2 regions of the Marinobacter panjinensis genome follow, and region 2 is predicted to be linked to the other one. Evidence: predicted binding sites of a transcription regulator. Region 2 holds the regulator's gene; the other holds the start of a gene.

Region 1 (4,380 bases), 1.8 Mb from region 2:
AATTGTGTTTGATGAAATCGATCATACAGTCAGTATAACCACGATAAGGAAACACCCCGCAAACCCCTTGGCTTTATCACAGCTTTGATGGACTATGGGTCGGGAAATGTACTTCAATTTAGGTAACAACCAATGGCAACATTCAGCGAATACAAGGCTAACGAACAGATGGATACCGAGGCCGCCAAGGTTCGCCGCGATGACCTTGCCGATCTGCTTCGCCGTCAGAAGGCTATCGAGGAGAAGGTGAGAAAAAGCGGCAAGCTGCGCCGTTTCGGCACCGATGTCCGCCTGATGTTTTCCATGGTCGGTGACTATTGGCAGGGGAATTACCGGAACGTACCGTGGAAAAGCATTGCAGCCATCGCCGGGGCTCTTATCTATGTACTTAACCCCCTGGACCTGATTCCGGACCTGCTTCTGGGGATTGGCTTCCTGGACGACGCCGGTGTCGTGGCCGCTTGCCTGGCCTTCGTGGAATCGGACCTGCTTCGTTACGCTGCCTGGTCGGAGCAATCCGAGCAGGGGCCCACCACAATAGTGCAAGACCACCAATAACGCACAATATCAGGGCGCCGGCGACCACGATTCTTCCGCCGGGCGCACTTATATCGGGCGGAAATTTCCCCTAATCTGTTACCCTTCCTGGCATTGCATCAAAACGGAACACTCCTTGCTTGTTGTGCACGCTATCAATGCACAACCAGGAGCAACCAACCCGTGGATATCACGAGTGCAGTACATACTCTGACCGAAAGCGCCAACACCCTCTTCATTCTTATCGGTGCCATTATGGTACTGGCCATGCACGCCGGCTTCGCCTTCCTGGAAGTGGGTACCGTGCGCCACAAGAACCAGGTAAATGCCCTGGTGAAGATCATGACGGATTTCGGCATCTCCGCCGTTGCCTATTTCTTTATCGGTTACTACATCGCCTATGGCAGCCACTTCATGGCCAGCGCCACAGAGCTGACAGCCGCCAACGGCTACGACCTGGTCAAGTTCTTCTTCCTGATGACCTTCGCCGCTGCCATACCCGCCATTGTTTCCGGCGGCATTGCCGAGCGCGCAAAATTTTACCCGATGCTGATCGCCTCCGGGCTGATTGTGGCGTTCGTGTATCCCTTCTTTGAAGGCATGATCTGGAACGGCAATTACGGCTTCCAGGCCTGGCTGGAGAACCAGTTTGGTGCAGCATTCCACGACTTTGCCGGCTCCGTTGTCGTGCACGCTGTCGGTGGCTGGATTGCCCTGGCTGCGGTATTGCTGTTAGGAGCGCGCAACGGACGCTATCGCAACGGCCGGGTGGTGGCCTTTGCGCCCTCCAATATTCCCTTCCTCGCCCTCGGCGCCTGGATTCTTACCGTGGGCTGGTTCGGCTTTAACGTGATGTCGGCCCAGACCCTGGATGGCATCAGCGGCCTGGTGGCGGTAAACAGCCTGATGGCCATGGTCGGTGGCGTGCTGATAGCCATGCTGGTGGGCCGTAAGGACCCGGGTTTTATCCACAACGGGCCGCTCGCCGGCCTGGTGGCCGTATGCGCCGGCTCGGACCTGATGCACCCGGTTGGTGCACTGATCACCGGGGGTATTGCCGGTGCGATCTTCGTCTACATGTTTGAATGGGCCCAGGACAAAATCGAACGCCTGGACGACGTACTGGGTGTCTGGCCCCTGCACGGTGTTTGTGGTGTCTGGGGTGCTGTTGCAGCCGGCATCTTCGGCCAGGAAGCCTTTGGTGGCCTGGGTGGCGTCAGCCTGATGTCCCAGATCATTGGCGCGGTTGCCGGCGTTGTCGTGGCCTTTGTCGGCGGCCTGATCGTCTACGGCATCGTCAGCGCCATCTCCGGGCTGCGCCTGACCGATGAAGAAGAATTCAACGGTGCAGACGTCAGCATTCACCGCATTGGTGCGACATCGCTGGAATAAGCCCTGGCTGTCAGCCGCCATAGGGGCGGCTGACAGTATCTTTTATTGACACATTCTCCCTCCTGGCCTTTTCTTAAATAGCCCGCCCTGGCCAAAACCGCACTTCCGGCGCCAGAGTGGCCTGGCTTTTGCTATTCCTTTTTTGAATGGGAACGGCTGGATACCGACTCTTCACATCCGGTGGAGGGCGTGTTCAGGAGAGGGTCATGGTTATGCTGATACAAACCCCACCCGAGGGTATTTACGACGAGCTGTTCGACGAAGATAACCGGGTACGGCCCAGTTGCCGGATGCTGGAAGACTGGCTGATCAAGTCCGACGAGGACCTGCTCGCCGAGAAACGCCGCGAGGCGGACGTGCTTTTCCAGCGCCTGGGCATCACCTTTAACGTGTATGGCGAAGACCAGGGCGCCGACCGCCTGATCCCCTTTGACCTGATTCCCCGCGTGATTTCTGCCACCGACTGGCAGCGGATGCAGGCCGGGCTAAGACAGCGGGTTCAGGCCCTGAACCGCTTCCTGTTCGACATCTACCACGATTTCGACATTATCCGCGCCGGGGTCATCAACGCTGAACAGGTGTTTGCCAACCCCCAGTACCAGCCCGGCATGCAGAACCTGAAACTGCCCAGGAACCTCTATTCCCACATCGCCGGCATAGACCTGATCCGCCATAACGACGGTGATTTCTATGTGCTGGAAGACAACCTGCGCTGCCCCAGTGGTGTGTCCTACATGCTGGAAAACCGCCGCATGATGATGCGACTGTTTCCGGAGTTGTTTGCCCAGGCGCCGGTTGCGCCGGTGGAGCACTACCCGGCACTGCTCGGGGAAACGCTTCGCGCCGCCTCCCTCAAGCCTAACCCCACGGTAGTGGTGCTCACCCCCGGGCGTTTTAACAGCGCCTACTTCGAGCACGCCTTCCTGGCACGCCAGATGGGCATCGAACTGGTAGAAGGCGCCGATCTGTTCATTCGCCAAAACAAGGTCTACATGAAGACCACCATCGGCCCCCAGCAGGTGGACGTGATTTACCGACGGATTGACGATGATTTCCTCGACCCCCTGGCCGGTAATCCCGACTCCATGCTCGGCGTGCCAGGCCTGTATGCGGCCTACCGCAGCGGTAACGTGGTTTTGGCCAATGCCATGGGCACCGGCGTGGCAGACGACAAGTCCATCTACCCCTACGTGCCGGACATGATCCGCTTCTACCTGGGGGAAGAACCCATCCTGAAGAACGTACCCACCTGGCAGTGCCGCAAACCCAAGGACCTGCAGTACGTGCTGGACAACCTTCCCGATCTGGTGGTCAAGGAAACCCAGGGCGCGGGCGGCTACGGCATGCTGATTGGCCCCAGGGCCAGCAAGAAGGAACTCAGCCACTTCCGCAGCCTGCTGAAAGCCCGGCCTGAAAACTACATCGCCCAGCCCACCCTGAGCCTGTCCACTTGTCCCACTTTTGTGGATGAAGGCGTGGCACCCCGACACCTGGACCTGCGGCCCTTTGTGCTCTCAGGCAAAAAGGTACAGATGGTGCCCGGTGGCCTGACGCGGGTGGCACTGAAAGCTGGATCACTGGTGGTGAACTCGTCCCAGGGCGGCGGCACCAAAGACACCTGGGTACTGGAGGGCGACGAATGCTGAGCCGCGCCGCATCAAGTCTGTTCTGGATGGCCCGCTATCTGGAGCGGGCCGAAACCCAGGCCCGTTTACTGGACGTCAGCCTGACCATGGCACTGATTGACGTGCCGGAAGACCGTGAGGAGCAGCTATCCGTGCCTCTGCTGGTTACTGGCACCCGGGAGGTGTTCGACGAACTGTACAACGACATCACGCCCCAGAACCTGATCGATTTCCTGGTTCTGGACGACCGCCATCCTGCCAGCGTGTTCAGCGTTATACGCAGCGCCCGGGACAACGCCTTGCACATTCGGGGTAATCTCTCAGCGGACGTGTGGGAGAGCATCAATCTGGCCTGGATGGAACTGAAGGAGCTGCGCCACAAGGGCGTCTCCGAGTCCAACGCTAGCCGGGTGTTCGACTGGACCCGGGAACGCTCCCACGTGTTCCGGGGTGCTGCCTACGGCACCCTGTTGCGTAACGATGCCTTCCACTTTCTGCGTCTGGGTACCTTTATCGAACGGGCCGACACCACCGCAAGGGTTCTGGATATCCGCCATCACATGGCCACCAAATCCCTTGAAGGCCACCCCACGCAATCGTTCTTCGAGTGGACCGCCCTGCTGCACTCACTGGCCGCCTTCGAGGCCTACCAGCATACCTACGGCCACAACATCGAGCCCATGAACGTGGCAGAACTGCTGATTCTCAAACCGGATGTACCGCGCTCGCTGCGGGCGTGCCTGCAGGAAATTGCGAGCCTGCTGGAGCAGATCCAGAGTGGTGATGCCCGCCGGGCCAGGCGCCTTGCCTCCAGCCTGTATGCCAA
Region 2 (4,380 bases):
TGCGGAAGTTCAGTGTGCCGGACCTGGACATTGCTGTACTTTCCCGAGAAATGACGGCCCAGCTGTTCGCAGACGTAAACCGAGCGATGCTGGCCACCGGTACAACCGATGGAAATTGTCATATAGCTGCGATTGCTGTCGGCAAAGGAAGGCAACCAGGTTTCCAGGAAGCTGGTCAGATCGTCCACCATTTTCCGGCTCAGGGGTTCCTTTTCCAGGAAGTCGATAACAGGCTGGTCGGTGCCTACGAATTTTCGCAGGCTGGTGTCCCAGTAGGGATTGGGCAAACAGCGGACATCGAACACATAATCCGAGTCCAGCGGCACCCCGTGCTTGAAGCCGAAAGACTGGAACAATAGCGCCAGTTCCTGCTCACGTCGCCCGGCCACCCGCTGCTTGACCATGTCCCTCAGTTCGTACATGGACAGCCCGGTGGTATCGATATAAAGGTCGGCCAGTTTCGACAGGGGTTCCAGCAGCTTTTTCTCGTTGCCGATGGCTTCGCGCAGTGAGGTCCTGTCGTCGCTCAGAGGATGCTTGCGCCGTGTGGCGTGAAATCGCTGGAGCAGGGACTGTTCATCGGCGTCCAGGTAAATGACCTCGATGGTCACGCCGGTATCCTGCAGGCTGCGGTAGATGTCTTCAAAGTTACTGAGCTCGCCGGACAGATTGCGTGCGTCGATGCTCACCGCCATCTTGCCCAGCCGGCCCGGTGAGCTCTGGGTGGTGGCTTCCCGCGTCAGGGGGAAGAGCAACCCGATGGGCAGGTTGTCGATGCAATAGAAACCCAGGTCCTCCAGCACGTGCAGGGCGGTACTTTTACCGGAGCCTGACCGGCCGCTGACGATGATCAGTTTCATAACCCATTCACCTCGAATCCGGAGCGGCTCAGTTTCCTTCGGCCGTCATCCGGCGATAGAGAGAGTCCGCATCGGTACATTGGCGGAGTTGATCGCAGAATGCCCGTACATTGAACTTTTCGGCCAGCTGGCTCAGCAGTTCAAGGTGTTCACTGGTCGCTTCCTTGGGAACAATCAGGGCAAACACCAGGTCTACCGGCTGGTTGTCGATGGCATCGAAGGCCACGCCTTCTTCCAGGGTCAGCAATACCCCCACAACGTGATCGAGCCCTTCCAGGCGACAGTGGGGAATGGCGATACCCTGGCCAATACCCGTGCTCCCCAGTCGCTCCCGGGCAACGAGGTTGTTGAATATCGCGGTATCACTGAGCGACGGATCATGTTGCTGGATCTGCTCCGCAATGGTTTCCATAACCCGCTTCTTGCTGGAGGCGGGCATCCTGCAAAGGGCCAGCTCCGGCGCGAGTATGTTCTCGATAGTCAGGGATGTGTCGGTCATGAATCGACTGCAGTTCCGTAAAAAAAGGCTGCGGCAGCTTTTGTAACGAAGCCGGCGCCGCAGCTCGATTAACTGTTATGCACCAAACAGGTCGCCCTAGCGGGCTCCGTTTCCGTGCATCCGGTCAACGTTCTTTTCCTTGTGCTTAAGGATCTGCCTGTCCAGCTTGTCCACCAGAGCATCAATGGCGGCATACATATCGCTGTTTTCGGCCTTTGCGTGAATCTCACCACCTATCACGTGTAGCGTAGCTTCCGCCATCTGGCGCACTTTTTCCACCTCAAGGGTGACCTGGCAGTTGCTGATGTGGTCAAAGTGACGCTCAAGCTTGTCAAACTTGCCTGTTACATAATCTTTCAGTGCGGGAGTCAATTCTACGTGATGGCCTGAAATATTGAGTTGCATAGGCTTCTCCTGTTATCGGATGTTTACTACTACACCAGTCGCTTTCTTTCGTTGGACGGAGGAATGTGCATTGCCTCACGGTACTTGGCCACGGTTCGTCTCGCTACCTTGATACCCTGTTCTCCTAGCATGGCTGCAATTTTACTGTCGCTCAATGGCTTTTTCGGGGTTTCCGTTGCAATCAGTTTCTTGATCATCGCCCGGATTGCCGTAGAGGAACATTCTCCGCCCTCGTCAGTGCTGACATGGCTGGAGAAAAAATACTTGAGTTCAAATATGCCACGCGGCGTGTGCATGTATTTCTGGGTGGTCACCCTGGAAATGGTCGACTCATGCATTTCCACCGCCTGGGCAATGTCCGACAGGATCAGTGGCTTCATGTATTCCTCGCCATGATCCAGGAATCCTTGCTGGTGCTCGACAATTCGCGTGGCTACCTTGAGCAGAGTCTCGTTACGGCTTTGCAGGCTCTTGATAAACCATTTCGCTTCCTGCAGCTGGTCTCGCAGGTAAGTGTTGTCGGCACTGCTGTCCGCACGCTTTATAAGTGAAGCATAGCTGGCATTGACACGAATGCGCGGTGCAATTTCCGGATTCAGCTCTACCCGCCAGCGTTCGTTGTGCTTGCGCACGATCACGTCCGGGATGACGTAGTCTGGTTCGGCCTGGTCGAGGGTATCGCCCGGGCGCGGATTCAGCCCGGTAATGAGGGCCAGAACGTCCCGCAACTGATCTTCCTTCAGGCGGCTGCGGCGCAGCAGTTGTGCGTAATCACGATTGCCCAGCAGGTTAATGTAGTGGGTGATCACCAGCCGTGCCTGGGCGAGCCACGGGGTATCCGGTGGCAGCTGGTTCAACTGGATCAGCAGACATTCCTGAAGATTCCGGGCGAAGACACCAGGCGGATCGAAATGCTGCAACCGGTGAAGTACGGCTTCCACCTCATCCATTTCAAGCGGGTCTTCATCAGACTCGTCCATCATCCCCGAATGGATTTCTTCCAGCGGAGAGGTAAGGTATCCGTGATTATCAACCGCATCCATCAGCGCGTGGGCGATGGCCTGGTCCCGTTCGCTCAGGGGCGTCAGGTTCAGTTGCCACTCCAGGTGATCGTGCAGGGTTTCCGTAGGCGAGTTGCGAGTTTCAAAATCGTTGTCGTTTTCATCGTCGTTACGGGCCGATGACGCGGGTGCCGACTGGTAGATGTCGTCCCAGGCTGTGTCGACCGGAAGGTCATCGGGGATGGTGTCGGGACTGTCGGTCTCTGACGACCAGTCAGGCCCGTTTTCGGATTCATCCCAGTCTGAAGACGATTCGGAGGCGGTGTTTGACTCTTCTGTCGATGAGGCTTCGGCGGCGGTGTCGTTCTCGTTTTCCGTGGATTCCGGATTCTGGTTATCGTCGTCTTCCGAGGTTTCCAGCATGGGGTTGGATTCCAGCGCCTGCTGGATTTCCTGCTGGAGGTCGAGGGTGGAGAGCTGCAGTAGCCTGATAGCCTGTTGCAGCTGGGGCGTCATGGTCAGGCTTTGACCCAGCTTTAACTGTAATGAGGCTTTCATAACCATAGTTCAGGATCCGTCACTCGGTCGCTCTCGGCCTTTCCGGGGAGTTGGGGTTGCATAAAAACTCTTTGTATGCTGGCAACTTGCCGTGCCAAGCAAGTTCTTTGCCGAGTGTACTACAGGCGAAATTCATTGCCTAGATACACTTCCTTGACCTGCTGGTTGGCAAGAATGGCTTCCGAGTTGCCGGATGCGATGATATGGCCTCCGCTGACTATATAGGCGTTCTCACAGATGTCGAGTGTTTCCCTCACGTTGTGGTCGGTGATCAGCACGCCAATGCCCTTGTCCCGCAGGTGGCGGATAATGTGCTTGATGTCGCTCACCGAGATCGGGTCTACCCCCGCAAAGGGTTCATCCAGAAGAATAAATGCCGGCTCCATTGCCAGGGCCCGGGCGATTTCCACTCTCCGGCGCTCACCACCCGACAGCGCCATACCGGGGCTGTCGCGGATGTGGGTGATATGAAACTCTTCCAGCAACTCTTCCAGCTTGGCATCCCGTTGGCTGCGGTTAAGTTCGCGGCGGGTCTCCAGAATGGCCATGATGTTGTCACGTACGGTCAGTTTGCGGAACACCGACGCTTCCTGGGGCAGATAGCCGATACCCTTGCGGGCCCTGCCATGCATTGGTAGTGGCGTGATGTCCTGGTTGTCGATGGTGATCCGGCCATTGTCGGCGGGAACCAGCCCTACAATCATGTAAAAGCAGGTGGTCTTGCCGGCGCCGTTGGGGCCCAGGAGGCCGACAATTTCACCGCTGCGGATCTGCAGGGAAACGTCGATGACAACTTTCTTCTGCTTGTAGCTTTTTGCCAGGTTACTGGCTCTGAGAACTGCCATCGGTATCCTGTCTGTCGGGGTTGCTGGGAGAGTTGCTGGTTCTGTTGCGGGGTTGTATGACCATCTCCACACGGCCACTGCCTTCGCCCGCGTCAGCAGCGCCTTCGGCGGTAACAACGCGTTCGGCACTGTCGTAGTGGATAACATCCCCGCGGAACAGGTTACCGTCCTGCTCAATAACCGCCTCACGTTCGAAGGTGACCCGGTTTTCG

Evidence for each region. Region 2 encodes sigma-54, which starts transcription at its own class of promoters, with help from an activator protein. Its sites were predicted from a motif close to ANTGGCATNNANNTTGCTNT; they were not measured.
Region 1: FDP08_RS14295 (circularly permuted type 2 ATP-grasp protein) is a predicted target of sigma-54. The motif match lies at 2,045-2,064, and genes of this name have one in related genera.

What each region holds. Positions count from the first base shown of each region.
Region 1 is NZ_SZYH01000001.1:3,123,293-3,127,672, reverse strand. Features, by position in the region: gene FDP08_RS14310 (fructosamine kinase family protein) at 1-25, opposite strand, end outside; gene FDP08_RS14305 (YkvA family protein) at 133-558, shown strand; gene FDP08_RS14300 (ammonium transporter) at 721-1,929, shown strand; gene FDP08_RS14295 (circularly permuted type 2 ATP-grasp protein) at 2,142-3,575, shown strand; gene FDP08_RS14290 (alpha-E domain-containing protein) at 3,569-4,380, shown strand, end outside.
Region 2 is NZ_SZYH01000001.1:1,362,741-1,367,120, reverse strand. Features, by position in the region: gene rapZ (RNase adapter RapZ) at 1-860, opposite strand, end outside; gene ptsN (PTS IIA-like nitrogen regulatory protein PtsN) at 889-1,359, opposite strand; gene hpf (ribosome hibernation promoting factor) at 1,456-1,764, opposite strand; gene FDP08_RS06160 (RNA polymerase factor sigma-54) at 1,794-3,323, opposite strand; gene lptB (LPS export ABC transporter ATP-binding protein) at 3,443-4,168, opposite strand; gene lptA (lipopolysaccharide transport periplasmic protein LptA) at 4,146-4,380, opposite strand, start outside.